4 regions of the Paenibacillus sp. TSM33 genome follow, and region 1 is predicted to be linked to each of the others. Evidence: a T-box and tRNA genes for the amino acid it is inferred to sense, from the RefSeq annotation. Region 1 holds a T-box; the other regions hold tRNA genes.
The links. The T-box of region 1 lies ahead of leuS (leucine--tRNA ligase). A T-box ahead of a tRNA ligase gene usually reads a tRNA of that ligase, here a tRNA-Leu.

Region 1 (7,290 bases):
CTCACGGAAGGCGGGATGACACCAGCCGAGTTACAAGCAAGAGTAGCGGTTCCCGGAGGTATAACCGCCGAAGCTCTCGCCTTGTTGGACATCAGCCTGCATAGTGTATTCCCTGAGCTAATACGGGCCACGCACAACAAGTATGAAGAGGACATGCAAAAGATAGATGTCTCCTTCGGCCTAAAGCCGATTAACCGGCAACAATATTAACCAGCTTACCCGGAACAGCAATTACCTTACGAACCGTTTTACCAGCCAGTGCCTCCTGAACGCTGTCCAGCGACAAAGCAAAGGATTCCATCGCTTTGGCATCAAGATCTTTAGCAATCGTTGCACGCTGTACAATTTTACCATTCATCTGGATGACAATTTCCACTTCAGCGTCCACCGTCCATGCTTCATCATAAGCAGGCCAAGCCGCGTAGGTAATGCTCTCGTTGTGTCCCAGCAGCTGCCACAGTTCCTCGGCCAGATGCGGTGCAAGCGGGGATAGCATTTGCACGAAGTTTTCCATCGCTGCACGCGGCAGAAGGTCTGCTTTGTATGCATCATTGGTGAAGATCATCAGCTGGCTGATCGCTGTATTAAAACGCAATGCATCCAGATCCTCGGTTACCTTTTTCAGCGTTTTATGCCAGGTCCGTTTGAACTCGTCACTACCGCCGTCATTTTTAATTTTTTCGTTCAGGCTACCATCCTCGGAAACAAACAGGCGCCATACGCGGGACAGAAAACGATGCGCTCCCTCAACCCCATTCTCATTCCATGGCTTGGTCGCTTCCAGCGGCCCCATAAACATTTCATAAATACGCAGCGTATCGGCGCCAAACGTATTTACAATATCGTCAGGATTGATGACATTACCGCGTGATTTACTCATTTTTTCATTATTGTTGCCTAGAATCATACCCTGGTTAACCAGTTTATAGAAAGGCTCTTTAGTTTCCACTACGCCGATATCATATAGCACCTTGTGCCAGAAACGGGCATACAGCAAATGAAGAACCGCATGTTCTGCTCCGCCAATATACAGATCAACAGGCATCCATTCGCGCTGTTTCTCTTTGGACACAAGCTCTTTATCATTTTTTGGATCAATAAAGCGCAGGTAGTACCAGCAGCTTCCTGCCCATTGCGGCATCGTATTTGTCTCGCGACGTGCTTTCATACCTGTTTCAGGATCAACGGTTTCTACCCAATCTGTCGCATTCGCCAGTGGGGATTCACCTGTACCTGAAGGCTTGATATTGTCCATCTCTGGCAGTACGAGCGGCAGTTGATCCTCAGGAACTGTTTTGATCGTTCCATCTTCTAGATGAATTACTGGAATCGGCTCGCCCCAATAGCGTTGGCGGCTGAACAGCCAGTCACGCAGACGATAGGTTACTTTGCCCTGCCCTTTACCCTCAGCTTCGAGCCATTCGATCATTTTCGGAATAGCTTCCTCATTGGTAAGTCCATTCAGCAGGCCTGAATTGACATGCGGGCCATCCTCGGTGTATGGCTCTTTGTCCACGTCCCCACCTTGAACGACCTCAGTGATTTTCAATCCGAACTTCTTGGCAAATTCCCAGTCACGTGTATCATGGCCCGGTACTGCCATAATTGCACCTGTTCCGTAGCCTGCCAGTACATAGTCGGCAATCCAGATTGGCAGCTTTTCGCCGTTCACCGGATTCACTGCATAAGCTCCTGTGAATACGCCTGTTTTATCTTTGGCCAGATCCGTACGCTCCAGATCGCTTTTCCGAGCAGCTTGTTCACGATACTGTTGTACAGCGTCCCTTTGCTCAGGTGTAGTAATCATATCCACCAATTCCTGCTCTGGGGCCAGCACACAGTAGCTTGCGCCGAACAGCGTATCTGGACGGGTTGTAAATACTGTGAGCTGCTCGTCATAGCCTTCAATTGGGAAATGAACCTCTGCCCCGGTAGACTTACCAATCCAGTTCCGCTGCATATCCTTAATACTCTCGGACCAGTCCAATTCCTCCAAATCATCCAGCAAACGATCGGCGTATTCCGTAATTTTCAGCATCCATTGACGCATTGGTTTGCGGATAACCGGATGGCCGCCACGCTCACTCTTACCGTCAATTACTTCTTCATTCGCCAGCACTGTTCCCAGTGCTGGGCACCAATTCACGGGCACTTCAGCTACATAAGCGAGACCGCGCTTGTACAGCTGGATGAAAATCCACTGTGTCCATTTGTAATAATCAGGATCAGTAGTGCTGATTTCACGATCCCAGTCATATGAAAACCCAAGTGATTTGATTTGACGGCGGAAGTTGTTTACGTTCTTTACCGTAATTTCGCGTGGGTGCTCGCCTGTATCCAGCGCATGCTGCTCGGCAGGCAGACCGAAGGCGTCCCAACCCATCGGATGCAGTACGTTGTAGCCACGCATTCTTTTATAACGTGAAACAATATCTGTAGCTGTGTATCCCTCCGGGTGGCCTACATGTAGACCAGCTCCAGACGGGTACGGAAACATATCCAAAGCATAAAACTTCGGTTTCCCCGGCTCTTCCCCAGTGCGGAACGTTTTGTTCTCATCCCAATATTTCTGCCATTTTGGTTCAATACTTTGCGGTTGATAGCCGTGCTTCGGCTGTGTGTCTGTCATTGTCTTTTCCTCCTCAAACGGTATGCAACAAAAAAACCTCTGCATCCCGTAGCGTGTCAGCGCTAGGGACGAGAGGTTATATTCCCGTGGTACCACCCTAGTTAGCAGAAAGCGTTCTTCGCAATCTACTCCCTTTGCACCTGATAACGGAGGTGATCCGATGCGCATTAATAACAGGATACTAACACCTATATAGTGTTTTCCTGCGTTGGACGCATATCTCCGAGGTGAGTTCGCTTTGCACTGTCAACCGGCTTGCACCACCCGCCGGCTCTCTACATGTCCAGACAAAACTACTATTCCTCATCAGCGATTGTTTAACCGTTAATAATGGCACTATTATATTGAAAACCACGAAAAAAGTCAAATAAGGACTACATTTGATACGAAGCTCCATCTTCATACTAGTTGTCCATGACACATGAATACGAATGTTTTATAATAACTCCAAGTTGCAATGATTCAAGTTGAGATGAGATAAGAAAGGTGAGCTGAGACATGACACAAATTAAAATTTTCGGAATAAAAGAAAAGCTAGATCCGATCAAGAAGCAACTTTCAGAGGTGATTCACTCTGCCGTGGTGGATGCGTTCAACTATCCTCCAGACAAGAGGTTTCATCGTTTTTTTCCTATGAATCATGAAGACTATATCTATACAGATAATCGCTCCGAGGCGTACACCATTATTGAAATCAGTATTTTTGAAGGCAGAACGACAACAGCTAAGAAGCAGCTCATTCAGCTGTTATTCCAAAGAATTACGGATCATTTTGCCATTGCTCCACAGGATCTTGAGATTACTATATTTGAAACCCCGAAACAGAACTGGGGCATTCGGGGTGTACCGGGTGATGAACTTCAGCTGAACTATAAAGTGAATATATGAGTGCAAAAAGACGCTCTTCATGACTCCATGAAAAGCGTCTTTCTTTTTTCTTATTAGCTCAATGAAACCTAGCTATTTTACAGCGACATAAAACAGTCTCGCCGCGTCATCTTCTGCTTCTACCCATTCAAAATCTGCATATACCTTCACATCACGAAAACCCGCTTTGGACAATTCTGCCTTCATCCAGTCTGGATCATAAGCACGCTGCACATGAATTTCCTCAAAACGCTGGTACAGATTGCGTCCTTCTTGTTCTGCTTTCGCAAAGATACTAAGATGATGCTCAATTTCACAACGGGGTGTATCCAACGCGCATGTCCAGATATACGAGATAGAGCGTTCATCCAGTACGAATGGTTGTTCTTCATCATAACGCAAAAATGTCTGGGGATGATGTACATCAAACAGAAAGGTTCCACCGGGCTTCAGACCAGTATACGTTCTGCGAAAAGTAGAAATGATATCTTCTTCCTCAAGTAAATAATTCAGGCAATCGCAAAAAGAAATGACAGAATCCACGGGCTCCGGTAAAACCCATTCTCGCATATCCTGCTGTATCCAGCGAACGCTTCCCTCACGAAACAATCGCTGTCCTTGAGGAGTGGTTTCCATTTTGCGACGGGCTACTGCCAGCATGTCAGAGGATAAATCGATGCCAGCCACCTCGAAGCCCGAGTTAACCAGTGGAATCGTAATTGAGCCCGTTCCGCAGCCCAGCTCGGCCACTGTATGCGGCATACCGTATCGATCCCAAGCCTGCCGTGCAAAGCGCAACCAGTCTGGGTAAGGCATGTCCTGCATTAGCTCATCATACACATAGGCAAACTTGCGGTAAGAAGCCATCTTTTACTCCCCATTCCCGTCCTTCGGTTTAGGCATTTTCTCAACCAGGTAGGTCCAGTTTTCTTTTTGTGTAACCAGCCCTTCCTTCATCAGCTTGCCCATCGCACGCTTGAAGGCGGATTTACTGATACCAAACCGTTGCTTAATAATATCCGGCGGCGTTGCGTCAGAATATGGCATACCGCCACCCGGACGTTCTTTCAGAAATGCAATCAACCGATCCGCATCCTCATCACGGCCTACTTCCTTGCGTGGCGACATCGCCAGATTGACCCGGCCGTCTTCGCGAACAAGCGTGACCCGTACCTTAACCTCCTCGCCCAAGCGAAGCATACGGTTACGTTCCGAGGAATGAATCATCCCTATTGCACCAAAACCAAGCACACCCCCGTCCACCAGGACGAATGTGCCCATCTGAAGCGGCTTGTACACCGTCGCCTGCACCCATGTATTAAGCCACGAACTAGGAGCATGGAAGCACAATGGAGCCAGTTCCTGCTCCCCTGCCAGCTTAGCTCGCAGTCTGCCTTGTTTGTCATGCTCCATAATGGCATACACGTAGTCACCCACCCGAGGATGCAGATCACGGTTTTCTGGCAACTCACGAATCGGCAGCAAAAGCTGACGCCCCAATCCCATCTCCAGGAAACATCCCAAACGCGGATGCACATCGGCCACCTCAAGCTTGGCCATTTCTCCCAGAGACAAGAACGGCTTTTTCATAGTTGCAGCCAAACGGTCCTCTGTATCATGGAAGATAAATACCTCCAGCCGTTCACCTACCTCGATTTCACGAGTAAGCTCAGTATAATGCAGCAGAACATCCTGCTCACCGACGGTAAGAAAGTAGCCGAAAGGAGATACCTCACGATCCACCATAATGGTGACATAAGTACCAGCGATCAAACTCATACCTTCTCCACAACCTTAGCATCCGACCAGAGTCGCTCAATGTTATAATATTCGCGTTCGTCGCGATGGAAGACATGCACTACGACATCCCCCAAATCCATTAGAACCCAGCGAGCGGAATCCATTCCTTCGATTCCTTTGATGGCTACACCTTCATCATGAGCGCGTTTGCGAATTTCTGTTACAATCGCCTGTACTTGTGTATCCGAATTACCATGGCAAATTACAAAATAATCCGCGACTAGCGATACTCCACGCAAATCCAGTGCGACAATATTCATTGCCTTTTTATCATTAGCGGCCTCAACCGCCGTTTGCATTAATTTCTCATTCGTTAGGGTCATTCATGAACCTCCGTTTTTTTCTGTTTTAGCTGTCGAATCAAGTCATTGCGCGACAAGACCGTCAGCGGAAAAATAACCTTTTGCTTTTCCAGCAACAATGAAATCGTAGAATCAAATCCAGCGACAAGGCCCTGCTCCAAACTTTTCTTTGCCTGTTTACGGATATGTTCAACTCCTGGAAAATCCCGGCCCGGTTCGATGTAATCAGCCAGACACACGACTTTATCCAGCAGACTCATACCTACGCGTCCTGACGTATGCCAGCGGATTGCATTCCTTATTTCCGGATCATCCACTCCGTAATCTCTCGCCGCAACGCAGTACCCTACCTCTGAATGCCAGAGCTGCTTGTCATGCTCCAATAGCTCCTGATCACATTCGGGATAGTTACGAATCACTTCCTCCATCTGCTGAACAGGCCAATATTTCGCTACATCATGTAAAATAGCCGCCAGTTCTGCCTTATTCGGGTCTGCCCCATAACGCTTCGCAAGCTCCACAGAGGTATGCATCACACCCAGCGTGTGTATCCAGCGTTTTTCAGGCATCTGACCAGATACGGCTTCCATTAGCTGCTCACGGCTGTACTTCATACAAACCGCCCCTTGTAATATAGTCGTGTACACGATCAGGCACAAGATAACGAATAGTACGCCCTTCTGCAGCACGCTCTCGTATATCCGTCGAAGAAATGTCCACCACTGGCATATCTGCCAGCAGTACCTTGCCCTGCAAATAATGTGGCAACTCATCCAACGCAAGCTGGAAGCCCGGTCGCCGCACCCCAATAAAACAAATCCGCTGCGCCAACTCCTCAATTCCCTGCCAATGAGGCAAGTAGTTCACCATATCCGCACCAATAATAAAATAAAAATCTACAGCAGGATGCAGCTCCTGAAGCTCCTTGATCGTGTCAATGGTATAGGATACCCCCCCGCGAAGAACTTCAATATCCAGCACTTCAAAAGCAGGATGACCCGCCACTGCTTGACTCGTCATCTCCAGACGCTCCTTGCCGCTTGCCCCCGCTTGATGCTTGTGCGGAGGAATATGAGAAGGCATAAACCATACTTGATCCAGCTCATAAGCATCTCTTGCCGCTTCTCCAGCCAGTAGATGTCCAATATGAATCGGGTCAAATGTACCACCCATAATACCGATTTTCATAATTTTCTCCCCGCGTATTACCCTCTAGGCAACTCGATTTGCTTATGATCACGAGATTCCTTGTACAAAATAATGGTGCTTCCAATAAGCTGTACAAGCTCGGAACCCGTCTCTGCTGCCAATTCTTCCGCAATTTCATGCTTGTCGTCCAAACAGTTGTTCAAAATTTGTACTTTCATCAGCTCACGCTTTTCAATCGCATCATTAATGTGACGCATAAGATGCTCATTCGTACCGTTTTTACCTACTTGAAAAACCGGGTCCAAATGATGCGCCATGGAGCGCAGATATCTTTTTTGTTTACCTGTTAACATGTATATTTAACCCCTTCGTCGCCACATATGCAATGCGGCATTTCCATAATTTTAATGTATAATCCGACTTACGACAGGCTTCTCAGCACCGCCGCTCTCATTTGGTCTACTGCAGGGGCCACCCCCGTAAAATACTCAAAAGCCACTGCCCCTTGGTACACAAACATGCCTAAGCCTCCATGTACAGTGC
Region 2 (7,290 bases), on a different contig from region 1:
ATTTCCCCCGTTAGCTTATGCAACTACACAGCCTGATGAGAAAAGCACCGAGACAAACAAGCATGCAGAAATCCAGTTTAACCGGTCCTATCACGCTTTTGCCAAACCCGTCGTCCTGATTGATGTAGGTCATGGTGGTGTGGATGGTGGAACAAGTCACAAAGGACTTCTGGAAAAAGATATTAATCTTGCTATTGCTCAAAAACTGTACCTGATCTTACGCTCCCAGGGTTACCCTGCTGTTCTGAATCGGGACAAGGACTACGCACTGAGTGATGATAACCGTTGGTTGCAGTCCAAATCACGGCATCTTAAAGACCTCGCCCAACGTAAAAGCTTGACAGAACAACTGCCCACTGCTGTGGTTGTAAGCCTGCATGTCAATTGGGCAAAACGGGCCGAAAAAAAAGGACCCATTGTACTGTATCAGGATGAAGGCAGCAGCTATCTGTTAGCTGAACGGATTCAGCATTCATTAAACCGCTTATTTTGCATGAATAGACAAACCATGTACGGAAAACCCTTTTATCTTCTAAATAAAATCCAGCATCCCGCTGTAATTGTGGAAACCGGATTTATCAGCAATGAACAGGACCGAGCCATGCTTTCCGGGGATCCCGGTCAAAAAAGCATTGCTCAAGCTATAGCCGAAGGCATTATTGCGCATCTGACGGCATGGTAGTATTCGTGGCTGGGTCTCCTGTCCATCCCCATACATCACGCACCAGATCGCTAATGCCGACAAATTGTGCATGGTCCTTTAATTTGGGAACCGATGAATGAAGTCCTGAAGAGGTATACATGCCAGACACGCCGACATGTCCAATCGTTACACAGGTGTCGTGCTCAGCCAACCATTCAACCACCTTGGTAAGTTGCCGATTCACATGGGCGAGTGTATGAACATCATCCAAAAAAACATCATTTCGCACTGGCGGCATTCCCTTTTTAGCAGCAAGTTCAGGCACCACTGACCGATAATTAGTACGGCTATCAACAAAAAATAGTCCATGTTCCTTACACACATCAAGCACAACGGACATAATGCGCTTGTCTGAGGTGACCTTGGAGCCCATATGGTTATTCATTCCTATGGCATACGGAACATCCTTAATAGCTGCTGTCACCTTGGCGCGTACTTCTGCATCCGTCATATTAGCCTTGATTGCTCCAGGTCCAAGCCATTCAGGCTTGCCCTGCTTGGGCTCCATTGGAAGATGGACGATAACATCATGACCACGCTTATGCGCTTCCATAGCGTCCTGTTTGGTTGTTGGCAGGAAGGGCATTACAGCAACGGTGATTTTGACGGGTAAATTTAAAATCTCCTCGGTACCTTTCATATTGTTTCCTAGATCGTCAATAATGACGGCAACCCTCTTTTGCCACTGGTTCTGTTGGTCTATCGCTTCAGCAAAAGTAGTTCTACAGTCCATAAATAACATACAGACTGAAATACAAAGCACTACAATTATTTGCATTCTAGATCTTGCATGGTGTATAAGCGCATAAGACGAATCCTTCCGGCTGCGTGATGCCTTTAAAGCTTTTTTTATTATATTTCTCAGTTGCAACTTCCGTCGTGTACTCATTTGCGGGTCAGCCTCCTTCTCTGTCCCTTCATTGTGTGAGTAAAACCGTTTAAATATGTATAAGGCAGATCTGAGATATAATCTCTGATCTGCCTTATAGTGTGCGTAATAACGTATATTAAAGCTATTCACCAGTTTTTGTCGATAAACTCATCACGACCAGATTGGGCTCGATCTTCCTTATAATGCCTCACATTCTTTTTGTGGTAATCCTGATGATACTCCTCTGCCGGATAAAAAATCGAAGCGGGAAGAATCTCCGTTACAATTGGCTTATCAAAACGTCCGCTTTGTGCCAACTGTTCCTTGGATTGTTGTGCAAGCTCTCGTTGCTGCTCCGTATGATAAAAAATTGCAGGTTTATATTGTGTGCCTCGGTCCTGAAATTGACCTTCTCCGTCGGTAGGATCTGTTTGCGGCCAATACAATTCAAGTAGCTTTTCATAAGGAAACAGCTCAGGATCAAATGTAATCTGCACCACCTCATAGTGCCCTGTTGTTCCTGTTTTAACCTGTTCGTAGGTCGGATTGGCAATCATCCCTCCAGTATAGCCTGAGACAATACCTTGGATGCCCGGCTGCTCCTCGAACGGAGTCACCATACACCAGAAGCATCCGCCTGCAAAAGTTGCTTTTTCCATCTTTCATCCAACCTTTCAATAGCTTCATCATAAAACATGTTATTTTCTATCATATCTTAAAAATGAAATATATAAAAGAATTGCTCATCAACTCGAACAAAGTGCAAGTCCTTGTAATGGAATCCTTGCTGGGAAATCTGCAATAATTCCGAATATAAGAAAAGGCTTATAAAACTGCTACAAGAGCAATTCTATAAACCTTTTCTAAATGGATGCGGTCGAGAGGACTCGAACCTCCACGGGGGGTTAGCCCACACGGACCTGAACCGTGCGCGTCTGCCAATTCCGCCACGACCGCATATATATTTGTCGTCTATCTCGAAAGAATCAATCTTTCTTAGCGACAAGATAGATCATACCATGCTCAAATAAAGTTGTCAAACCTTTTATTTTCACTTGATAAAAAAGGAATAATACGATAATATAAGAACATAGGTTCTCAGGAACATAGGTTCCTTCACTTCAATAACTATGAATTATTATCACATTTCCCTAAGGCGGTGAATGGTAATGATCTCTCCAGATACTAATCAGCATCCATGCTCTCTTGTGAAAAGTTATCTGCTCCTTACCTTTATTCAGAAAGTATTTGAGCGTGACAGCCTCATTCTTGAAGAAAGCGGCGTACTGAAAACCCCTGATCTTTATGTCGAAATGGTTAACGCAGGAATAGATCGTACCGGAATCCTGCTATCTGAAATTAAACATGAATTTAAAAAGTATCACGTTCGTGTTCTAGACATCCAACAAAACCACTCCGGCGTTCACGCCACCTATATATATAAAGACGTCAAAGAGCAGTTCAGTATGCCTATGTCCGCATTCCGCAAAGAAATGTATGAACGAATGCGAGCTTATTTGGGGCTCCCTACCTCTATGCCTCATACGGCGTCTCTACCTTTACCAGAGAAATATCGCCCCCAATTACCCAATAACTCAACCCCCAAACCCCTACGCGTTGTCGGGCGAAGTTGGGTTGCATCTTCTTCTGCCTATAAGCATAAATCCCCTCGCCCTGCTGCTTTTGCTGCAAGCAAAAGAGCATAATCCCCGCACTACACGCAAAAAGAAGCTTCCGCAGGCACCAACTGTGCTCGGAAGCTTCTTTCCATAACTATCATTTGTTTAGAATAATCTAAGTTCGCTATTACGAGTATGAGTATATCTGTATAATGATTCGCTTTAATGTAACGCCTTCTGTACACGGGTAACCCCTTGACTTAGAGCATGTCCTCCACCAACTGCAGCAGCTACAGCAACGGCCTCCATAATCTCCTGGTCACTGGCTCCTTTGGAACGCGCCTCATTCACATGATAAAACGTGCACACTTCATTGTTGGCAAATAAGCCAATACCTAGCGCAATCAGTTGCTTGGTTTTTTCATCTAAATTGCCAGCTTGGAAACATTCTCCGGTAAAGCGATGATAGGCATGAACTACCTCGGGCAACTTATCTTCCAAATGGCTGATTTGATCCTTGTATGCATGTACTTTTTCGTCCATAACCGTCATTGACACAGCACGCCCTCTCTGTTGAGTTTTCCTTCATTACTGTGTCCGGTTTAGAGTTTCTGTATGCCTAATGAAACACCCAGTTTTTTATCCAATCCCCATTTGGAACTCGTTTCTTAATCCAGATCTACTGGATTGTGACGCGGCTCGCTGAACGGCTGGTATGTATAACTGCGATCCAGCTTGACCACACGTCGATTCTGGCGGCGAATAAGCACCTGTTCATCATCCCATGCCAGTACAATGCCAACCACATCGTTGGACTCCAATCCATCGCGTACAACGCGTACCTTTTCACCAGAGAGTCGATAAGCATCCAATTCTTCGTCCATTATCATCCATGTCCCCTCCTTATCCATTTTTTCAACACAACGGCCATAATTTTATACACATGAAAAAAGTTTAAAAAGAGACCTAAACGAATCATTTAGGTCTCTTTCCGCTTACTACTTATATGGATTGCCAACAGAGCAACAAATTATCCCGACTGATTTACACTGTGATCATGTTCTTTTGTATCGTTCTTCTCGTACCAGAAGTCCAGCACTTGTGCAGACAACACTCGCTGTTCTACATACTCCACTTGGTGAGCAGTAAATTCTTCTTTCCAAGAGAAGGATAACTCTTCGCATAGGTTAACCAACGTCAACAACTCAGACCAGGCCACATAGCGTTTATACCAAAAAAACTGAGGATGTTCAATCATATAGGGATACAAATCGTCGAATTCCGTATGCTTACAATCCAAGGCGCGTTCAAAATGCACTTTAGCCGCTGCCAGTTTTTCCAGAAAAAACTGTTCGGTCAATTGTTCATTCCCCATGTTGCTGCCTCCTCTCCCAAACCTTATCTATATTATAAGCGAAATTGATGCTCATGCAAAGGTTATTATTAGAAATAAGGATCCAGGCTTTCGAATTGTTACTATTCAGCAAACTCTATCTTACCGTCAGCCAATGACGAAATTTTAACCAATGATTCTACACGGATGCCCTGCTCACGGATGGTTCTCGCTCCGGCCTGAAACATTTTTTCAACCGCAACTCCGAATCCAACCAACTCCGCTCCAGAGCGTTGAATAATTTTAACCATGCCTCGAGCCGCATCGCCATTAGCGATAATATCATCAATGAACAACACACGATCATGCTCATGAATAAATTGACGAGACAGCATAATATCGGTGACAATACCTTTTGTAAATGAAGGCACACGCTCACACAGCGCATCTGGATCAGCTAATAAAGTCTTTTTACGACGAGCAAATACTAACGGTACACCCAACTCCAACGCTGTCGCAAACCCAATGGCAATGCCTGAGGATTCCACGGTCACTACTCTGGTGATTTTCTCTTCCCGGAAACGGGCTGCGAACTCTCGTCCCATTTCCATTGTCAGCTCTGGATCAACCTGGTGATTGAGCAATCCATCCAGCTTTAGCACCTGATCTGACGCAATCACGCCTTCATTTAAAATTCGTTTTTTTAATACTTCCATTCCATGACCTCCCACGGCATTCCTATGCGGTAAAAGTACCATACTTCACCTGCCGCTTTCAAGCTATAGCCTGCTTTCCATGCGTTCATGTGACATTTTTTTTACGTTTGTTCCAGAACCATGCGGTGATTCCTCCCAAAACGATTAAAAGAATAACGATCAGGCCTACCCGGTGCGTCACCTTCTCCATCAGCTTCGCCACCTGTTCCCAGTGCATGCCCACCGCATGTCCGATCCCTAAAAATGTACCGCACCACAGCAACGCTCCTGCCGATGCATAGCCGATATAGCGAAAAACACCTAAACGGGTTGTACCTGCCAGATAAGATGATACATGTCTTAAGCCGGGGACAAAATATCCGAACAAAATTCCCCAGGTCCCATAGCGTCCGAACCAATTTTCCGAAGAGGCTATCCTAGAAGGCGTAAGCCTCACCCATTTACCGTATCGGTGCAATAGTGGCTTGCCCAGCAGACGACCCAATGTGTAGCTAAGCATCATGCCTGTCATACTACCGAAAAATGTGACTGCCAGCGCGGCAATAAAGTTGTAGTGTCCTTGAGACACGAGCCCACCGAAGGCAATCATCAGCACTTCGTCGGGTATCGGCATACCAGCTACTCCAAGGGCAAGCAGGCCGAACATCGCCAAATATCCGTATTCCAGTATCCATGCAAGGATTTGACCCATAAATTACGCTCCCGTCAAGCTATTCATTAAATGCAGTATAATTATTTTCAGTCTCATCCAGTCATGTCCTATTTCAGTTGAACATAGTTTGTATTATATGCTCGCTGCAGCGTTATTCAAGCAGGCAGGCAAGGGGGGACTGGGAATGAAACGTAATATTCATGTTTTTCAGATTGCTTTTACATACATTGGTACAATCGTCGGTGCCGGCTTCGCTACCGGACAAGAGATATTGCAATTTTTTACGCAATATGGACGTTGGGCTACAATCACCATCATGCTGTCCACACTCCTATTTGTATGGCTAGGTACGAAAATGATGCTGATCGCTCATGATATTTCAGCCCGCTCCTACGAGGATCTGAACAAGCACCTTTTTGGTGCCAATGCCGGAAAATGGATCAGCATATTCACACTTATTGTGTTGATTGGCGTGAATAGCGTCATGCTGGCAGGAGCCGGCTCTGTTTTTGTGGAGCACCTTCACCTGCACTACCAAACTGGACTGCTCATTACACTAATCGGAACTTACTTGCTGCTGAATAAAGGTATTAAAGCGATTTTGCATATGAACACCATTGTTGTCCCGCTGATGATCACCATATCTCTTTTGCTTGTTCACAGCACTCTTTCCATGCCCAATCCGCAAAGCTTTATTACGAATACGACAGATCACAGTGCGCTGCGAACATGGATCTCTCCGCTCCTGTACACGTCCTTCAATCTAGCTATGGCTCAGGCTGTGCTTGTCCCTCTAGGCAGTCAAACTTTCTCCCGTAGAACCATCCGCTGGGGCGGTGTATTGGGCGGAATTGGTGTTGGCTTTATGCTGATGGCTGCACATTTTGTCATGTCAGCGCAAATGCCAGGCATTCAGCAATTTGAAATCCCTATGGGAAGCATCGCTTATCGTCTAGGCGCCCTTGTTGAAATCATATACATTCTACTCATTTTCATGGAGATCTTTAGCACCTTTGTGGCCGACATTTATGGAGTCAGTCTACAAATTCGTCAGCATGTCCAAATTTCGCCCAAGCTCATTACATTATTCATTATGCTCACCTGTTTTTTAATCAGTCAGTTCGGCTTCAGCTCACTGTTATCTGTGCTTTATCCTATTTTTGGAATGCTCAGTCTGATGTGGGTCAGTAAACTGATCTTAGCAGGACGCGGAAGACCTTTCCGCTCCTCACGTCCTCGCTCCAGCTTTCGGCATTCTGATTCCAAACCAGGTGATACCCGTCATGGTTAGTGTGGAAATTTCAAATACATTTTCTTCAGTTCGTTAACAGCACGACTTAATGAATAGCTTGATTTAGCCTTGTCGCAGGCGGATCTAGCCAGTTCATAACGATAA
Region 3 (7,290 bases), on a different contig from region 1:
CGAAGCTTTCAACCGGATGTAGTTATCAATGTGGCTCTCCCTTATCAGGATTTGACGATAATGGATGCTTGCCTTGAGACAGGTGTTCATTACGTTGATACGGCGAACTATGAACCGCCGGATACGCCGAAGTTTGAATACAGCTGGCAATGGGCCTACAAAGAAAGATTCGAAAAAGCAGGTATTACAGCTCTGCTGGGCAGCGGTTTTGATCCAGGCGTGACTGGAGTATTTACGGCTTATGCTCAAAAGCACTATTTTGATGAAATTCATACAATTGATATTGTGGATGCGAATGCAGGGGACCACGGATATCCTTTTGCAACTAACTTTAATCCGGAAATCAATATTCGCGAAATTACGGCGAAAGGCCGTTACTTTGAAAACGGAGAATGGATTGAAACTGAGCCACTTTCTGAGAAAAAAGTATACGATCTTCCTGAAATTGGACCGAAAAATATATATCTTTTGTACCATGAAGAACTGGAATCTCTTGCAGTGAATATTAAAGGCGTGAAAAAAATCCGCTTCTGGATGACGTTCTCGGACAATTATCTGAATCATTTGAACGTACTTCAAAACGTAGGCATGACTTCGATTGAGCCTATTGATTATGAAGGACAACAAATCATTCCACTGCAATTCCTGAAAGCTATTTTGCCGGACCCAGCTTCTCTGGGACCAAGAACAAAGGGCAAAACAAACATTGGCTGCATCATCCAAGGCGTGAAAGATGGAAAGCCAAAAACCTATTATGTTTACAACGTTTGTGATCATGAGGAATGTTATGCAGAGGTTGGCTCCCAAGCCATTTCTTACACAACAGGTGTTCCGGCTATGATCGGTGCAATGCTCATCATCAAAGGTCTCTGGAAAAAACCAGGCGTTTACAACGTTGAAGAATTTGATCCAGATCCATTCATGGAAGCACTAAATAAACACGGATTGCCATGGCAAGAGAACTTTTCGCCAACGTTGCTTGATTGAGGTCTGTGATGAATATTGATATTACTGGGCTCCCATCACCTTGTTATCTTGTTGACGAAAGACTTCTTGTCAAAAACCTTGAGGTTTTGAATTCTGTACAAGAGCGGACAGGCTGCAGTATTCTGCTCGCTCTTAAGGGGTTCTCGATGTTTTCGACCTTTCCTCTGGTTGGCAAATACTTAAAAGGCGTAACCTCCAGTTCGTTGTTCGAGGCAAGACTCGGTCGCGAGAAAATGGACAAGGAGGTTCACGTATACGCACCTGCTTATGTTGACAGTGAATTTGATGAGCTATTGGAGTATGTTGACCATATTGTTTTCAACTCCTTTGATCAACTGAATCGCTTCAAAAGCAGAGTGCAAGGCGTAACTTCCAAAAAAATCGACATCGGCATTCGAGTAAATCCGGAATATTCGGAAATCGAAACTCCGCTGTATGATCCTTGCTACAACAACTCCAGAATGGGTGTGACTCTGGCTAACTTTAGACCTGAGGATCTGGATGGCGTGGACGGTATTCATTTTCATACGATGTGTGAACAGAATTCAGATACGCTGGAGCGCACCATTAAAGTCGTGGATGAGAAATTTGGGCCATACATTAAGCAAATGAAATGGCTCAATTTTGGCGGCGGTCACCATATTACCAGAGAAGACTATGATCTGGACACACTGGTACGCTGTATCCAATATTTTCAGGATAAATACGGTGTGCAAGTTTATCTTGAGCCAGGCGAAGCTATCGCTCTGAACACCGGCTATCTGGTTGCGACTGTACTGGATACGATGAAAAATGGAATGGATATTGCCATTCTGGATACTTCGGCTGAATGTCATATGCCTGATGTGCTGGCTATGCCTTACCGCCCGAATATCATTGGTGCAGGTAAGCCTGGTGAGTATGCACATACTTACAGACTTGGTGGACTTACGTGCTTGGCTGGAGATGTGATTGGTGACTATTCCTTTAAAGAGCCATTGAAGCCGGGAGACAAGCTTGTATTCTGCGACATGGCCCATTACACAATGGTTAAAAATCACATGTTTAACGGAGTCAACCTGCCAGCCATCGCGAGCTACAATGACGAAGAAGGCATCAAGGTAATCCGTCAGTTCTCCTACGAGGACTTTAGCTCGCGTTTGTCGTAAGACTTACACAGGGGTAAAAGAACTGAATGCGCCGAATGCAATGACTTAACTACAAAAGCCTCGCCCCTTTAAAAAAGGGTGAGGCTTTTTGGTGTAGTTAGGATTTTTTAGTCTTTATATGTGTCTGTTGCATGTATCCAATACGACAACAGGCATTAAAGAACGATACACAACTTGAAAAGTTACATAAATTTAATTAGCCTACCTTACAACTTCAGAAGAGACTTTATAGTCAAACATTTTTCCTCCAGGTTGAAGTCCGTACGCATTGACGGTTAGGTAGTAATCTTTACCTTGTTCAAGAGTTGCATTTAAAAAATATTGACCATTTTTTGAACTTTTGATGCTTTGACCATTACTTTCGAAGAGGGTTAGCTCCAACCAAGAATCGGGATATCTGTGTCCCTCAATTGTGAAGTGAACTTCTCTTGAGTTATTTTCTGCCATTATTTTATATACATCGTAGTTTTCCCACATCCCATGCTTCTCTTCACCGAGGGTTCCAATAACCCCATCACCTATAAAATAATAGTTAGCTTGTTCAAAAGTATCATTTGGCTCCTGTTCATCATATTCAAGTAAAGGGGCAATAGTTGATTCCTTTGCAACTGGTACAGAATCTGCTTCTGCAGCTAAGGCGACACTGGCAGAAGTACTCAAAATAAGTGTAAGACCTAATGAAGCTAACAACGTTTTTTTCATGAATAAAATACCTCTCTTTTTTTGAAATTTATATTCATTTATATAAATATATTAGTAATGATTTCTGGATTATATATATTCTTCAATAGATATAGGATGTACATGCAATAAGTAATATAAGTGTATATAAAAATTTTTTTACAAAGTGATAGTTTCCAGCATGCAGAGGTACAAACGATCCATATACAAAGAAGATATGAACGTAAACCGTCAGTGCTTCCACGACGATATAGCTGCGTTTGTCGTAAGATATTAGGTGCCCCTAAATGTAAATGTAAAACATAGTCCTTGTCAAAGAAGGAACACGTTTTTTTGTTAACTTCAATTTATCCTTTAATCTACTTGATAGTAGAAGTAACTTTATAGTCGAATAATTGTCCTAACTCAGCACCGGGTGTTTCTACGACCAGGTAGTACCATTTGCCAGCTTCAAGATTTTTACCTAAAGAGTATTCACGATCATTTGCATATCTAATGAAGTGTCCGTTACTGTCAGCCAAACCAAGTCTCAGCCATGTATTAGGATATATGTCCCCTTGAATATTAAATTGATACCAACCAGACTGAAAGGCTTTAAACTTATAATAATCGCTATTGTCATAACCTCCATCGATGTGTTTGCCTATTTCCCCATAGATGTCAACTCCCACCAGTATTTCACTAGCTTCATCGAACCAGTTATTAGGCTCTCTGTCAGTCCCATTTCCAAAGAGCTGGATAGATTCCTTTTGTAAAGCGGGTGCTCCTTCTTGAGCTTCTTGAGCAGATGCAACGGCGGTGGATGTGCTTAATAGAAGTGCAAGACCTAGTGCAGAAAAAACTACCTTTTTCATTTAATAATCTCTTCCCTTCTTTTGTTTTTGTGGGATTTATATGTTATGTATTACTAATCCCATCCAGTATTATATAGTGTATTCCAATAAATTGGAATAAAAATGGAATAATAAACAAAAATATATATATATTTGTCACAATTATGTGTTTTTACAAATTTATTCGCTAAACTTCCATTAAGAATTAGTCAACTTGCTGTATACTATAAAGCTCATCTTAATATGCTTTCATGAAAAGGGGCATTCTATTTCAGGGGTAACAAAAGCTATGTTATACTCAATAATTGGAGGTGAGAAAAATGTTCGACCCGACCGTTTTTGATAATTTAAAAGTAGCTATGGAAAATGCGGTTTACGATCTGGATAATTTGGATTCACGTATTAACATTACGCAGCGAATCGATAGATTGGAGATGTCGGTAATGTCGCGTGAATTTGGCGTACAGTTCAGTCTGAGAGAACAGCCAGGTGTGACGGCAGAGCTTCAACTAAAGATGGATTTAAACAACCTGGCTGCAGAAATTTTGGAAATAGAAGAGCAAACGCCGGGATGCAGTTTGTTGCTGTATTTTAATATGAAGATTCGAGAGATGGAGACACAATGCAGCCGGATTGAAAATCTACTGACCGACATTTGGAAGCCTGATCTTCGGCCAGTACAGACATTAAGTCAGATTTACGGAGAGAAGACATCTACATACCAAAACAGGATTGAACTCCGATTTTCCAGGCAAATTAACGAAGATCAGATGGAGGATATTCCAGAGTTGTTGGAACATATGTTGCTGACGCTTATGGAATTAAACAAGATATAATCATCCCTCTTTCTCTTAATAAAAGACAGCCTTTCATTTGGGGGATTTAGAGGTAAAGGAGCTAGGGATACATGATGAATGAACACGATTTTTCTGAAATATATGCGATTATGGAGTCTTCTTTTCCAGCATCAGAATGCAGGACGTTTGAGTCCCAAAAGGCTTTATTGAAACATCCTAGCTATCGTATTATCACTGAAAAAAATGAGCAGGGGAATATAGTCGCTTTTTTGGCGGGCTGGGAATTTGAACATTTTCGGTTTGTAGAGCATATCGCGGTAGATTCCCATATACGAGGTGGCGGATTAGGCAAAAAGCTCATGAGTATATTTGTCTCACAGTCTGATCAGCCGGTAGTGCTGGAGGTTGAGCCGCCAGTGGACGAATGGTCACGGAGAAGGATCGGCTTTTACGAACGATTGGGGTTCCATTTAAACCATTTTGAATATGTACAGCCCCCTTTAAGAGAAGGACAGGCAGATCTGCAGCTTCAGATTATGAGCTATCCAGGTGCGTTGTCTGAATCGGCGTTTGCTCCGTTTAAAGAGATTTTATATACCGAGGTTTATGGGCTTAAATAAGAGACTATATGGTTAGTTGTGTTATATAAAAGTAAAAGGCTCTGCTTGTTCCGTATGGATACGGAAGCGGAGCCTTTGCTCTAAAAAGCTAGAGGTGCTTCATTATCATTAATGTTTTGTCCATATCATCACAAATTCCTTCTCATCAGTTTCGGCATCCACTGATTCTGCCTGAATGGTAAATCCATTTTTAGTATAAAAGTTAAATGCTTTCGTGTTGGACTGGTACACTTTTAATTGAATTTTATCATGCTGCTTCTTAACCCAGTCTAATAGTAATCTGCCATAGCCTTTTCTTTGAGAATCAACACGTATAAACAGAGCAGCCAAGTATCCGTCCATCATGGAAACGAAGCCGCCGATCGTATGATCATCTTGTATGATAACGTAGTTCTGAGCGAGGGGAAGGTACTTGTTCTCCATCTCGGCAGCTTGAGATGTCCAATACTGTGGAGCAATAAAATGATGGGCTTCTACGGAAGCATCCAGCCAAATGGCTACCAGTTCCTTCAACTCTTCTACATTTGCGGGTCTAATCGACATCGTAACGCCTCTTTTCACATTATGTAATCTTAAAGTATGATGCTGAAATAAAAAAGACCGTCCGTGGACGGTCTTTCTACCCGTGGCGCTTAATTAAAGCCTTGATCCGTATCCCGCGCCTCCGTCAACTCTGCAAATTAGAGAATAACGGACCGGGTAAGGGATACGCTCAACATATGATTATTGATGTTGACGCACCTCCTTTCCTGATGCGTTCATCTTACCATATCTGGTTGGTGATATCCAGTGATTTTCTTATATTTGCAGGAATTATTCATAGAAAATATAATATAAAACGGCTTGCTTTTAAGCTTTATTCAATATATAATCTTAATTACGGTGATTTAAAATATCGCCATCAATACATAGTATGCGGTCGTGGCGGAATTGGCAGACGCGCACGGTTCAGGTCCGTGTGGGCTAACCCCCCGTGGAGGTTCGAGTCCTCTCGACCGCATTATACCTAACAATTACAGGTTCTTGGGTTGGCTGGATGCCACCAAGAGCCTGTTTTCTATGGTTAAGATACGTGCTGTTAAACAGCCATGCCATTTTATTTATGCTGGAATATATATTTGATATAGTCCTTTGCACTCTGATTAATGTCTTCGTCACTTGCTTGAAACGAGGCTGCGAAGACTGCGAAATAGGGTAATGTTACGGCGCCCACATGTACTGCGCTTGCTTTAAAGGGGGCTATAACTTCATCTACCGTAAATGTAACGGAACCCGTAGATAAGTAGTTTTCTTTTTTGTCGCCAATCGACATGGCGATCCCTAGCTTTTTTCCTTTTAATTTATCACCTTTTGAACCATAAGCCCATCCATGGGTGAAAACATCATCAAACCATTTTTTTAATAAAGGAGGGTAACTATACCAATATAAAGGGAATTGAAATATGATATGGTTGTGTGCTTCAAGTAACTTTTGTTCTTTCATAACATCAATATTCCAGTTGGGATACTCTTTATAAATTTCATGAATTGTAATTTCACTGGTATATTGAAGCAATTCTTGTCTCCATCTTTGATTTACTCTGGAATTTTCAATATTCGGATGTGCTAAAATCACGAGAGTCTTCATTATAAATCACCTTTCTTACATAGCATCATTTGCTTTTTGTTGATACGTATTATTATTCTGTACGCTATAAAAAAAGTAAATACACACAATAAAGTAATATAGTTACTTGAAAGTGTGCATGGTTCTTAGAGTGAAGATATGTGATTATAGAATGAATTAGATAAATTTAGTTATTTTAGTGTTAAAGAGGTGGTCGTATGAAACAATATAATTTAGGCATAGAAGCAACACTTGAGATCATCGGAGGTAAGTGGAAATCCTTAATCATATGCTTATTAATGTCTGGTAGAAAGAGGACTAGTGAATTACAGCGTAGTATTCCAGGCATTTCTCAAAAGGTTCTTATACAGCAACTTCGTGAACTTGAGAAGGATGGGGTCATAGGCAGACATGTGTATAATCAAATGCCTCCAAAAGTGGAGTATTATATAACGGAATATGGAATTACAGCAAATGAAATTATTCACCTAATGTGTGCCTGGGGAAGGACTAATATCAAGATAAGACAACGGCAAGGAGAAGATGTGATGTTGCTGGAAAATGAGTCAAAATGAATAGTAGAGTAAAAAGAGCGCTGTAGGCTATGATGTTTACGGC
Region 4 (7,290 bases), on a different contig from region 1:
CTCGACTGGTTGATGAAAGGAATTAAGCCGGGGGAAGGCGTACTTCAGGAGCAGAAGGCTGCTTATTTTTTTGGAGTGATGGGGCCATTGAATTGCCAGGCTGAAGATCTTGAGACAGAAGAACAGAACTTTATTTTAGAATACGTTGAATTTGCGAAGTACCGTAAGCAAAAAAGGGAGAAGGACAAAACAAAACTTGAATAATCTATGGCTAAACGCCTGGGTGAATAACCCGTAAAACGAACTGAGGGTTCGGTTTACGGGTTTATTTGGTTTCCTGATAATATGGCGACGCATTGGTTGCTGAAATGCTTGTTCGGTTAGTGTGGTGTCGCCTCCTTATAATCGTTATCGTCGATATTCAGAATTGCAGCAACTTGTTTTCTGTACCTTTGTGCTTTACGGGTGCCGTGAATCAGATTGGACAAGCGTGAAGGCGGAATATTATGTGTCTCGCAAAATGTTTTCTGATCCAGCCGAAGCTCGACAAGCCTTTGTTTGATGGCCCACCCGAAGGAGGTGACAGGCATTTTGTTGTTCAAGAGAAATCGCCCCTTACGGATTCTTACGGAATAATTGGTGTGATATAATAATCATCAGTAAACATGTTAGAATTAACCATCTAAAACTATGATACACTTTTATACGTGTTTATACAATCTTAAATACGGTATTTCGTTAAAATGATTACTTAATTAAGTGCAAAAAGTGAAAATAATCCGATTGTAGTCTGTTAGTGGTGTGAATTTGGATACATGAATAAAAAATACTCTGCCACTTGAGGAAAAGGCAGAGTATTTTTATTGTGACTGCTAGATTGATGAAGCGACGCATCAGAGAGAGGCAGGAAGGTGTTTAAATAGGACTGAGGAGAAAAGGGGGCTAGATGCATTCCATTGGCTACTATGGCTCATATAGGGTGGCTGAGTGATGTAGGAACTGGTCCGATGTCTGTGAAAAAGGTAACGCTGAAATGAGCTTGGTGTAGGTTCGTTAAACTTCTTCCAGATGGTGAGCAACTCGCTGGTCATATGATCGATAAGAGTATTTTTTTCCTCGTAAGGAGGATTGAGCAGTCTGAAGGCATCTTCGATACAGAAGGATACCGCTGTGGCAAAATAGCCGTGAACGGTTTGTTCTATATCGGTTCCGAGGAGGAAGTTAATCCAAGTGTGGACAGTAGCGAGTGTGCCAATTGCATTGTATTGATTGAGTGCGTCTTTCAATTGATCAAATGCAAGCCAAGGATAAAGAGCTTTGGTGAGCTTGAGCAGACGCTGGCCTGAAAGTCGTGACTCTTTTACATACTGCGAGGAAGGATGCTGGGTGTACAGCATTTTATCAATAAGGGCGATCCGCCAACTGTCATTCTGCTGGATGGCTGCATACAGACTTTTGATGGCCATGCCGTCAAGGGTTGTAATTTGAGGGTACCAATCGTCTCGCATGTAATGTTTAAGATCCTGCAGACTGTTCAAGTGTCCGTTACGAAAACGTTCCTCCAGTCCATAATAACGGGTAAAACCACCAATGGGCAGGGAAGGGTCCAACAATAATGCGTAGTTTAGCAACCGGTTACCTTTATGCAGAATGGTTCGCCTCCTTGAAGTAAATATTTGTGTAATGTTATTTAACTTGAATATTGATTTGTAATAAAAAATCGAACATTTATGTAATATATATTTACACTTAAAGCTCTATTGTGTCAAATTAAATAATTTTATTGCTTATATATGTTAAATAAAATTACATTAAAAATAATTATAATATTCTTGTTTACAAATTGTTGCTGAGAGAGTATAATAAATCTGTTGCCTCAATACATTATGACATGCGGTCGTGGTGGAATGGCAGACACGCTATCTTGAGGGGGTAGTGGGCGTACGCCCGTGGAGGTTCGAGTCCTCTCGACCGCATTATGTGCAATACCCAGTTAAAAAAGCATCCTGACACGTTTTACGTGAAGGGATGCTTTTTTTGTTAAATACTTTTCATTATATCATCCCGTCACAGAAACGGTCGTATGGGCAACGGACTGCTCGTTAACTGTAATGAAGAAAGATTGTCAGTATTTCTGCAAAAGCTTCTTAATATCTTCTACAAGCTTATCTGGAGTGGTTTGCGGCGCATAACGCTTAAATACGTTACCTTCTCGTGTAATTAAGAATTTAGTAAAATTCCATTTGATCGCTTTGGAGCCTAATACTCCTGGAGCAGTGTGGGTCAGGTAGCGAAATAGAGGATGTGCCTGATCACCGTTCACATCTGTCTTGGCGAACATGGGAAAGGTCACTCCGTAATTGATTTGGCAAAACTCGGAGATCTCCTCGCTGGAACCCGGCTCTTGTTTGGCAAACTGGTTGCTGGGAAATCCCAAAATTTCAAACCCTTGTTCATGATACTGGTCATATAGTTCTTGTAGCGCCTTGTACTGGGAGGTTAACCCACATTTGCTGGCAGTATTCACGATAAGAAGAACTTTCCCTTCGTATGTGGATAACGGAATTTGTGCCCCTTGTAGGGTCTGTGCATCATATTTATATACGCTCATGATATCCCTCCTCATTCAATATTCTACAATTAAATTGCGAACAACTCAACAAGGGGTTGCAAGTTCAGAAGAGTCTAAGTCTACAGGCATTGTGCTATTGTAAAATCGTATTTTGTTCAAAACGGTAAATCGCACTTCAAATGGAGCAAGTTGAGGTGTTTCTTCTCACAAAAAAGGGTTCATTCGATAATTATCTAGTACATATAGCGCATTTTCTTTCTTTTTTATAAATAAAGGGCAACCGTACCATACCCTAGGCCAATATTGACATGCCTTTCATTTTCAAAAAGGGGTGAAATAGAGAGTTTTAAAGAGATAGGAGAAGCATATGTTGTTTGTAAGCGTTATCCTTAATCTTCTATGCTCTAAAGGGTGATTTATAGCCTTGTCATTGAGCTTTACAGTCTTCCTTGCACGGGTGTATGATTCAAGACGTAATTTCAAATTAACAACAATGAAGCAACAACGAATTGTCTAAAGCGCTGAATTTTGCAGTTGCAAAAACGGGGGAACCAACGAGTATATACTGCTTTGCAAGCCGTGTGTCTCATGGGGTGAATTTTCCGGCCAAGTGCCGTAAATAGGGCGACTCTCACGTCCGAATCCGACAGCTAACCTCGTAAGCGTACAGGGAGAGGCAACAAACCGCCGTGTGCAGCCATGGTTTATTTTATCATGGAATGTATGAAGCCGGAGGAAGCCTTTTTCCTTCGGCTTCTTTTTGTTGTCTTTTTATACCGGGAGAGGAGCTACTGATGGAAGGTCGGTTAATTATTGTCACTGCACCGAATGAAGCGGGCAGAAGTTTTGTGAAATTGCTTATGTTCAAAAAATTGGCGTTTGCAGTTCTCACAAATAGCACCCAGGAGGAACGACAGCTCAAAAAAATGGGTGTGGAGCACATTGTGCGCATCAATACGATGCAAGCGGGAAAATGGAATTTTCCTAAGAAAGAAATTGGTAGTGTGTATTTGTTCGAAAACAGCTTGAATCTAACTTGCCGTTTCCTGCAAATATGTCGGCCACTAACATCAGAATCGATCTATGTTATTACGCACGGCTGTAATCCACAAGGAATTTATCGGGGATTGGGAGCGGACCATGTGATCTACACATTGAACGGAGAGGTGGGTTTCCTGCTGAACGGATAAGCACTTATAACATAGCTGGTTTTATGATTTTATGATGGAATCGGAAATAACGATCTGAGGAGCGATATGGAGGGTATGAACATGATGGATTTATACATGCTGCTCGTAATGGCTGTGAGTTATGGAGTGATACTGCTGTTTGTACGCTGGTGTGACGCGCAGACCTCAAAAGGAGGGCGAAGAGGATGATCGTTGTGCTAGGGCTCACGGCTATTGTGTTCGTGTATTTAATCTACGCACTCCTGAATCCTGAAAAGTTCTAGTCAACTATAGGATCGAGCAGGCAGGAACAGCAGATCAAGAATGCAGCATCAGAGGTGCAGATTTTCGCAAACGTGTGCACTCAATGGATGATCTGAATCAGGTCTGTTGTTCCAAATGCAGGAGCATTTTAAGGAGGAATAGAGGATGGAGCTACTGCAAATTGGAATTGTGATCGTCATATTGTTGCTCTTGATAAAGCCGATGGGTACCTATATGTATCACGTATTTTCGAATGAACCGAATCGGACAGATCGGATTTTTGGTGGAACGGAAAAGCTGATTTATAAAGCTGTAGGCTTGAAGAAACAGGACAGCATGCGTTGGACCACGTACGCTATGAGTTTCATTGCAACCAATGTGGTGCTTGCGGGGATCAGCTACCTGCTATTGCGCTTGCAGGCTATACTCCCGGGCAATCCGGTTGGGAACAGTAATATGGAAGCATCATTGGCCTTTAATACGGTAATCAGCTTTATGACCAATACGAATCTCCAACATTATAGCGGAGAAAGCGGGCTTACGTATCTGACACAGATGGCGTTTGTCACGATGATGATGTTTACTTCGGCTGCTTCAGGGTTTTCGGTTGCTGCGGCTTTTATGAGGGGATTGACGCGGCGCGGTGAAGGGTTGGGTAATTTTTTTCAAGATTTTATTAAAGCCAACATACGAATTTTCCTGCCGCTTGCCTTTGTACTTACGCTAGTGCTGGTTGGGTTAAAAGTACCGCAAACGCTACAGCCTACGGCGGATATTACGACTTTAAGCGGTACACAGCAGCAGATTGCTATGGGACCCATTGCCTCATTGGAATCCATCAAGCATTTGGGCACGAACGGGGGCGGTTTTGCGGGAGCTAATTCTGCGCATCCTTTTGAGAATCCAAGTCCTTGGACGAACGTACTGGAAATTTTGGCAATGTGGGTAATGCCAGCTTCTCTGCCGTATACTTTTGGGTTGTTTGCCCGTAATCGCAAGCAGGGCTGGATTATTTTTAGCTCGATGATGGTCTTGTTCCTTATTTTTCTAACCATAACGTATGTATCGGAGAAGACGGGTAATCCGTTAATCCAGGCACTGGGTATGGATGCATCTCAGGGAAGCATGGAAGGGAAAGAGGTTCGTTTCGGCATTGGACAATCGGCATTATTCACTGCGGTCACAACGGCGGCAACGACAGGTTCGGTTAATAATATGCATGATACACTGACCCCGTTAGGCGGTATGGCTGCTTTAGGAGAAATGATGTTAAACGTCATTTTTGGCGGCAAGGGTGTCGGACTGATGAATATGCTGATGTATGCGATTCTGGGGGTATTTATATGCGGACTGATGGTCGGAAGAACCCCGGAATTTATGGGTAGGAAAATTGAAGGCAAGGAAATGAAACTGATTGCGATTGCCATTTTGGTACATCCGTTTCTTATTCTTGCTCCAACTGCGCTTGCATTTATGAGTCATTGGGGATACGATGCGGTCTCTAACCCTGGATATCACGGGTTGACTCAGGTGCTCTATGAATATGCATCATCTGCGGCAAATAATGGTTCGGGATTTGAAGGTCTTTCGGATAACAATGTGTTTTGGAACGTCACAACAGGAGCGGTTATGTTCTTTGGACGATATGTATCCATGATTGCATTGCTGGCTGTGGCGGCTTCGTTGAATGCCAAAGCGCCGACCCCGGTGACGACAGGCACACTGCGCACGGACAATAAGCTGTTTGGAGCCATCCTAATCGGAGTGGTCTTGTTGATTGGTGCGTTAACCTTTTTGCCGGTGATCGTATTAGGTCCTGTAGCTGAATTTTTGACCATGTGATGAAGAATGAGCATAGAAGGAAAATGAGAATGGATGAACGGGGTGCTTGATCATGAAGGAACAACGCAAACGCATGCTGGATAGAAGCATCTTGAAGCAGGCGGTCAAGGATAGCTTTATCAAATTAAATCCGATGATCATGATGAAAAATCCTGTCATGTTCGTCGTAGAGATCGGTACATTGGTTGTGTTGCTCATGCTGCTGCTTCCCGGTTATTTTGGAGCCGGTAAGGAAATGGGCTTTAACTTGGCTGTATTTATTATTCTGGTGTTCACGCTGCTTTTTGCTAACTTTGCTGAAGCGCTTGCGGAGGGACGAGGGAAGGCACAAGCTGCTTCCTTGAAAAAATCCAAGCAGGATTCACAAGCTAATAAGCTCGTCGGGAATGAGATTCAGGTGGTCAGCTCGACTGCATTGCGTAAAGGTGACGTGGTAATCGTCTCTCAGGGCGAAATGATTCCAAGCGATGGTGAAGTCATTGAAGGTCTGGCCTCGGTGGATGAATCTGCGATTACGGGAGAGTCAGCTCCGGTCATTAAGGAATCGGGCGGAGATTTTTGCTCGGTAACCGGCGGGACGCGGGTAGTCAGTGACCGCATTAAGGTGCGGATTACGACTGAGCCGGGTGAAACGTTTATTGATAAAATGATTTCGCTCGTGGAAGGTGCACAGCGGCAAAAAACGCCAAATGAAATTGCGCTGAATACATTGCTGATTAGCTTGACGATTATTTTTCTCATTGTGGTGGTGACGCTGGCCCCGATAGCCCGTCATTTTAAGATTGATTTGCCTGTTCCCGTGCTGATTTCGTTGCTGGTCTGTCTGATTCCGACCACGATTGGCGGACTTTTGTCAGCTATTGGGATTGCTGGAATGGACCGGGTTACCCAGTTTAACGTGCTGGCCATGTCAGGCAAGGCGGTAGAAGCCTCCGGGGATATCAATACGATGATTCTGGATAAAACGGGTACCATCACCTTCGGAAACCGGATGGCGAGTGAATTCGTGGTTGTAGATGGTATAGAAAAGGCAGAGCTAGCGAAATGGGCGGCAATGAGTTCACTAAAGGATGAGACGCCTGAGGGACGCTCGGTGCTGGAATTGATGCGCAAGCAGGATTACACGCTGGATGAATCTTTGGCAGCAGGTGGAACCTTTATCGAGTTCAAGGCAGAAACCCGGATGAGTGGTCTGGATCTCGTCGATGGACGAAAAGTACGCAAAGGCGCCGTGGACTCTGTCCGGCAGTGGATTGTATCGCAAAAAGGCAGTGTTCCGGCCGATCTGGAGGAAAAAGCGAATCAGGTAGCCGCAGAAGGGGGTACACCGCTGGCAGTGGCGCTGGATGATCGGATATACGGCATTATTTATTTGAAGGATACGGTGAAGCCGGGCATGAAGGAGCGCTTTGATCAGCTCCGGGAAATGGGCATCCGCACGATTATGTGTACAGGTGATAATCCGCTGACAGCAGCTACCATTGCACGGGAAGCGGGAGTGGA

Region 2: it encodes a tRNA-Leu, which carries the amino acid that the T-box ahead of leuS (leucine--tRNA ligase) is inferred to sense. The anticodon was not compared.
Region 3: it encodes a tRNA-Leu, which carries the amino acid that the T-box ahead of leuS (leucine--tRNA ligase) is inferred to sense. The anticodon was not compared.
Region 4: it encodes a tRNA-Leu, which carries the amino acid that the T-box ahead of leuS (leucine--tRNA ligase) is inferred to sense. The anticodon was not compared.

The regions. Positions count from the first base shown of each region.
Region 1 covers NZ_JBLZXB010000017.1:1,062,732-1,070,021, forward strand. The annotation lists gene comER (late competence protein ComER) at 1-210, shown strand, start outside; gene leuS (leucine--tRNA ligase) at 191-2,629, opposite strand; T-box leader at 2,691-2,948, opposite strand; gene ACN6NF_RS16655 (tautomerase family protein) at 3,128-3,517, shown strand; gene ACN6NF_RS16660 (class I SAM-dependent DNA methyltransferase) at 3,590-4,363, opposite strand; gene ACN6NF_RS16665 (CvfB family protein) at 4,367-5,275, opposite strand; gene rsfS (ribosome silencing factor) at 5,272-5,619, opposite strand; gene yqeK (bis(5'-nucleosyl)-tetraphosphatase (symmetrical) YqeK) at 5,616-6,212, opposite strand; gene nadD (nicotinate-nucleotide adenylyltransferase) at 6,196-6,786, opposite strand; gene yhbY (ribosome assembly RNA-binding protein YhbY) at 6,804-7,100, opposite strand; gene aroE (shikimate dehydrogenase) at 7,169-7,290, opposite strand, start outside.
Region 2 covers NZ_JBLZXB010000010.1:1,027,543-1,034,832, reverse strand. The annotation lists gene ACN6NF_RS08780 (N-acetylmuramoyl-L-alanine amidase) at 1-682, shown strand, start outside; gene ACN6NF_RS08775 (divergent polysaccharide deacetylase family protein) at 657-1,592, opposite strand; gene msrA (peptide-methionine (S)-S-oxide reductase MsrA) at 1,721-2,233, opposite strand; tRNA gene ACN6NF_RS08765 (tRNA-Leu) at 2,447-2,531, opposite strand; gene ACN6NF_RS08760 (YhjD family protein) at 2,744-3,280, shown strand; gene ACN6NF_RS08755 (carboxymuconolactone decarboxylase family protein) at 3,416-3,745, opposite strand; gene ACN6NF_RS08750 (hypothetical protein) at 3,862-4,083, opposite strand; gene ACN6NF_RS08745 (hypothetical protein) at 4,224-4,568, opposite strand; gene ACN6NF_RS08740 (xanthine phosphoribosyltransferase) at 4,670-5,242, opposite strand; gene ACN6NF_RS08735 (DedA family protein) at 5,328-5,933, opposite strand; gene ACN6NF_RS08730 (YkvI family membrane protein) at 6,079-7,185, shown strand; gene ACN6NF_RS08725 (glycosyltransferase family 4 protein) at 7,182-7,290, opposite strand, start outside.
Region 3 covers NZ_JBLZXB010000010.1:942,193-949,482, forward strand. The annotation lists gene ACN6NF_RS08305 (saccharopine dehydrogenase family protein) at 1-987, shown strand, start outside; gene nspC (carboxynorspermidine decarboxylase) at 996-2,135, shown strand; gene ACN6NF_RS08315 (hypothetical protein) at 2,337-2,837, opposite strand; gene ACN6NF_RS08320 (hypothetical protein) at 3,176-3,670, opposite strand; gene ACN6NF_RS08325 (hypothetical protein) at 3,970-4,485, shown strand; gene ACN6NF_RS08330 (GNAT family N-acetyltransferase) at 4,557-5,066, shown strand; gene ACN6NF_RS08335 (N-acetyltransferase) at 5,175-5,609, opposite strand; tRNA gene ACN6NF_RS08340 (tRNA-Leu) at 5,982-6,066, shown strand; gene ACN6NF_RS08345 (NAD(P)H-dependent oxidoreductase) at 6,163-6,693, opposite strand; gene ACN6NF_RS08350 (winged helix-turn-helix transcriptional regulator) at 6,891-7,247, shown strand.
Region 4 covers NZ_JBLZXB010000010.1:562,610-569,899, forward strand. The annotation lists gene ACN6NF_RS06435 (helix-turn-helix domain-containing protein) at 1-204, shown strand, start outside; gene ACN6NF_RS06440 (Rha family transcriptional regulator) at 321-542, opposite strand; gene ACN6NF_RS06445 (urease accessory protein UreF) at 834-1,571, opposite strand; tRNA gene ACN6NF_RS06450 (tRNA-Leu) at 1,834-1,916, shown strand; gene ACN6NF_RS06455 (glutathione peroxidase) at 2,066-2,551, opposite strand; cyclic di-AMP (ydaO/yuaA leader) riboswitch at 3,022-3,193, shown strand; gene ACN6NF_RS06460 (hypothetical protein) at 3,307-3,702, shown strand; gene kdpF (K(+)-transporting ATPase subunit F) at 3,888-3,965, shown strand; gene kdpA (potassium-transporting ATPase subunit KdpA) at 4,111-5,787, shown strand; gene kdpB (potassium-transporting ATPase subunit KdpB) at 5,840-7,290, shown strand, end outside.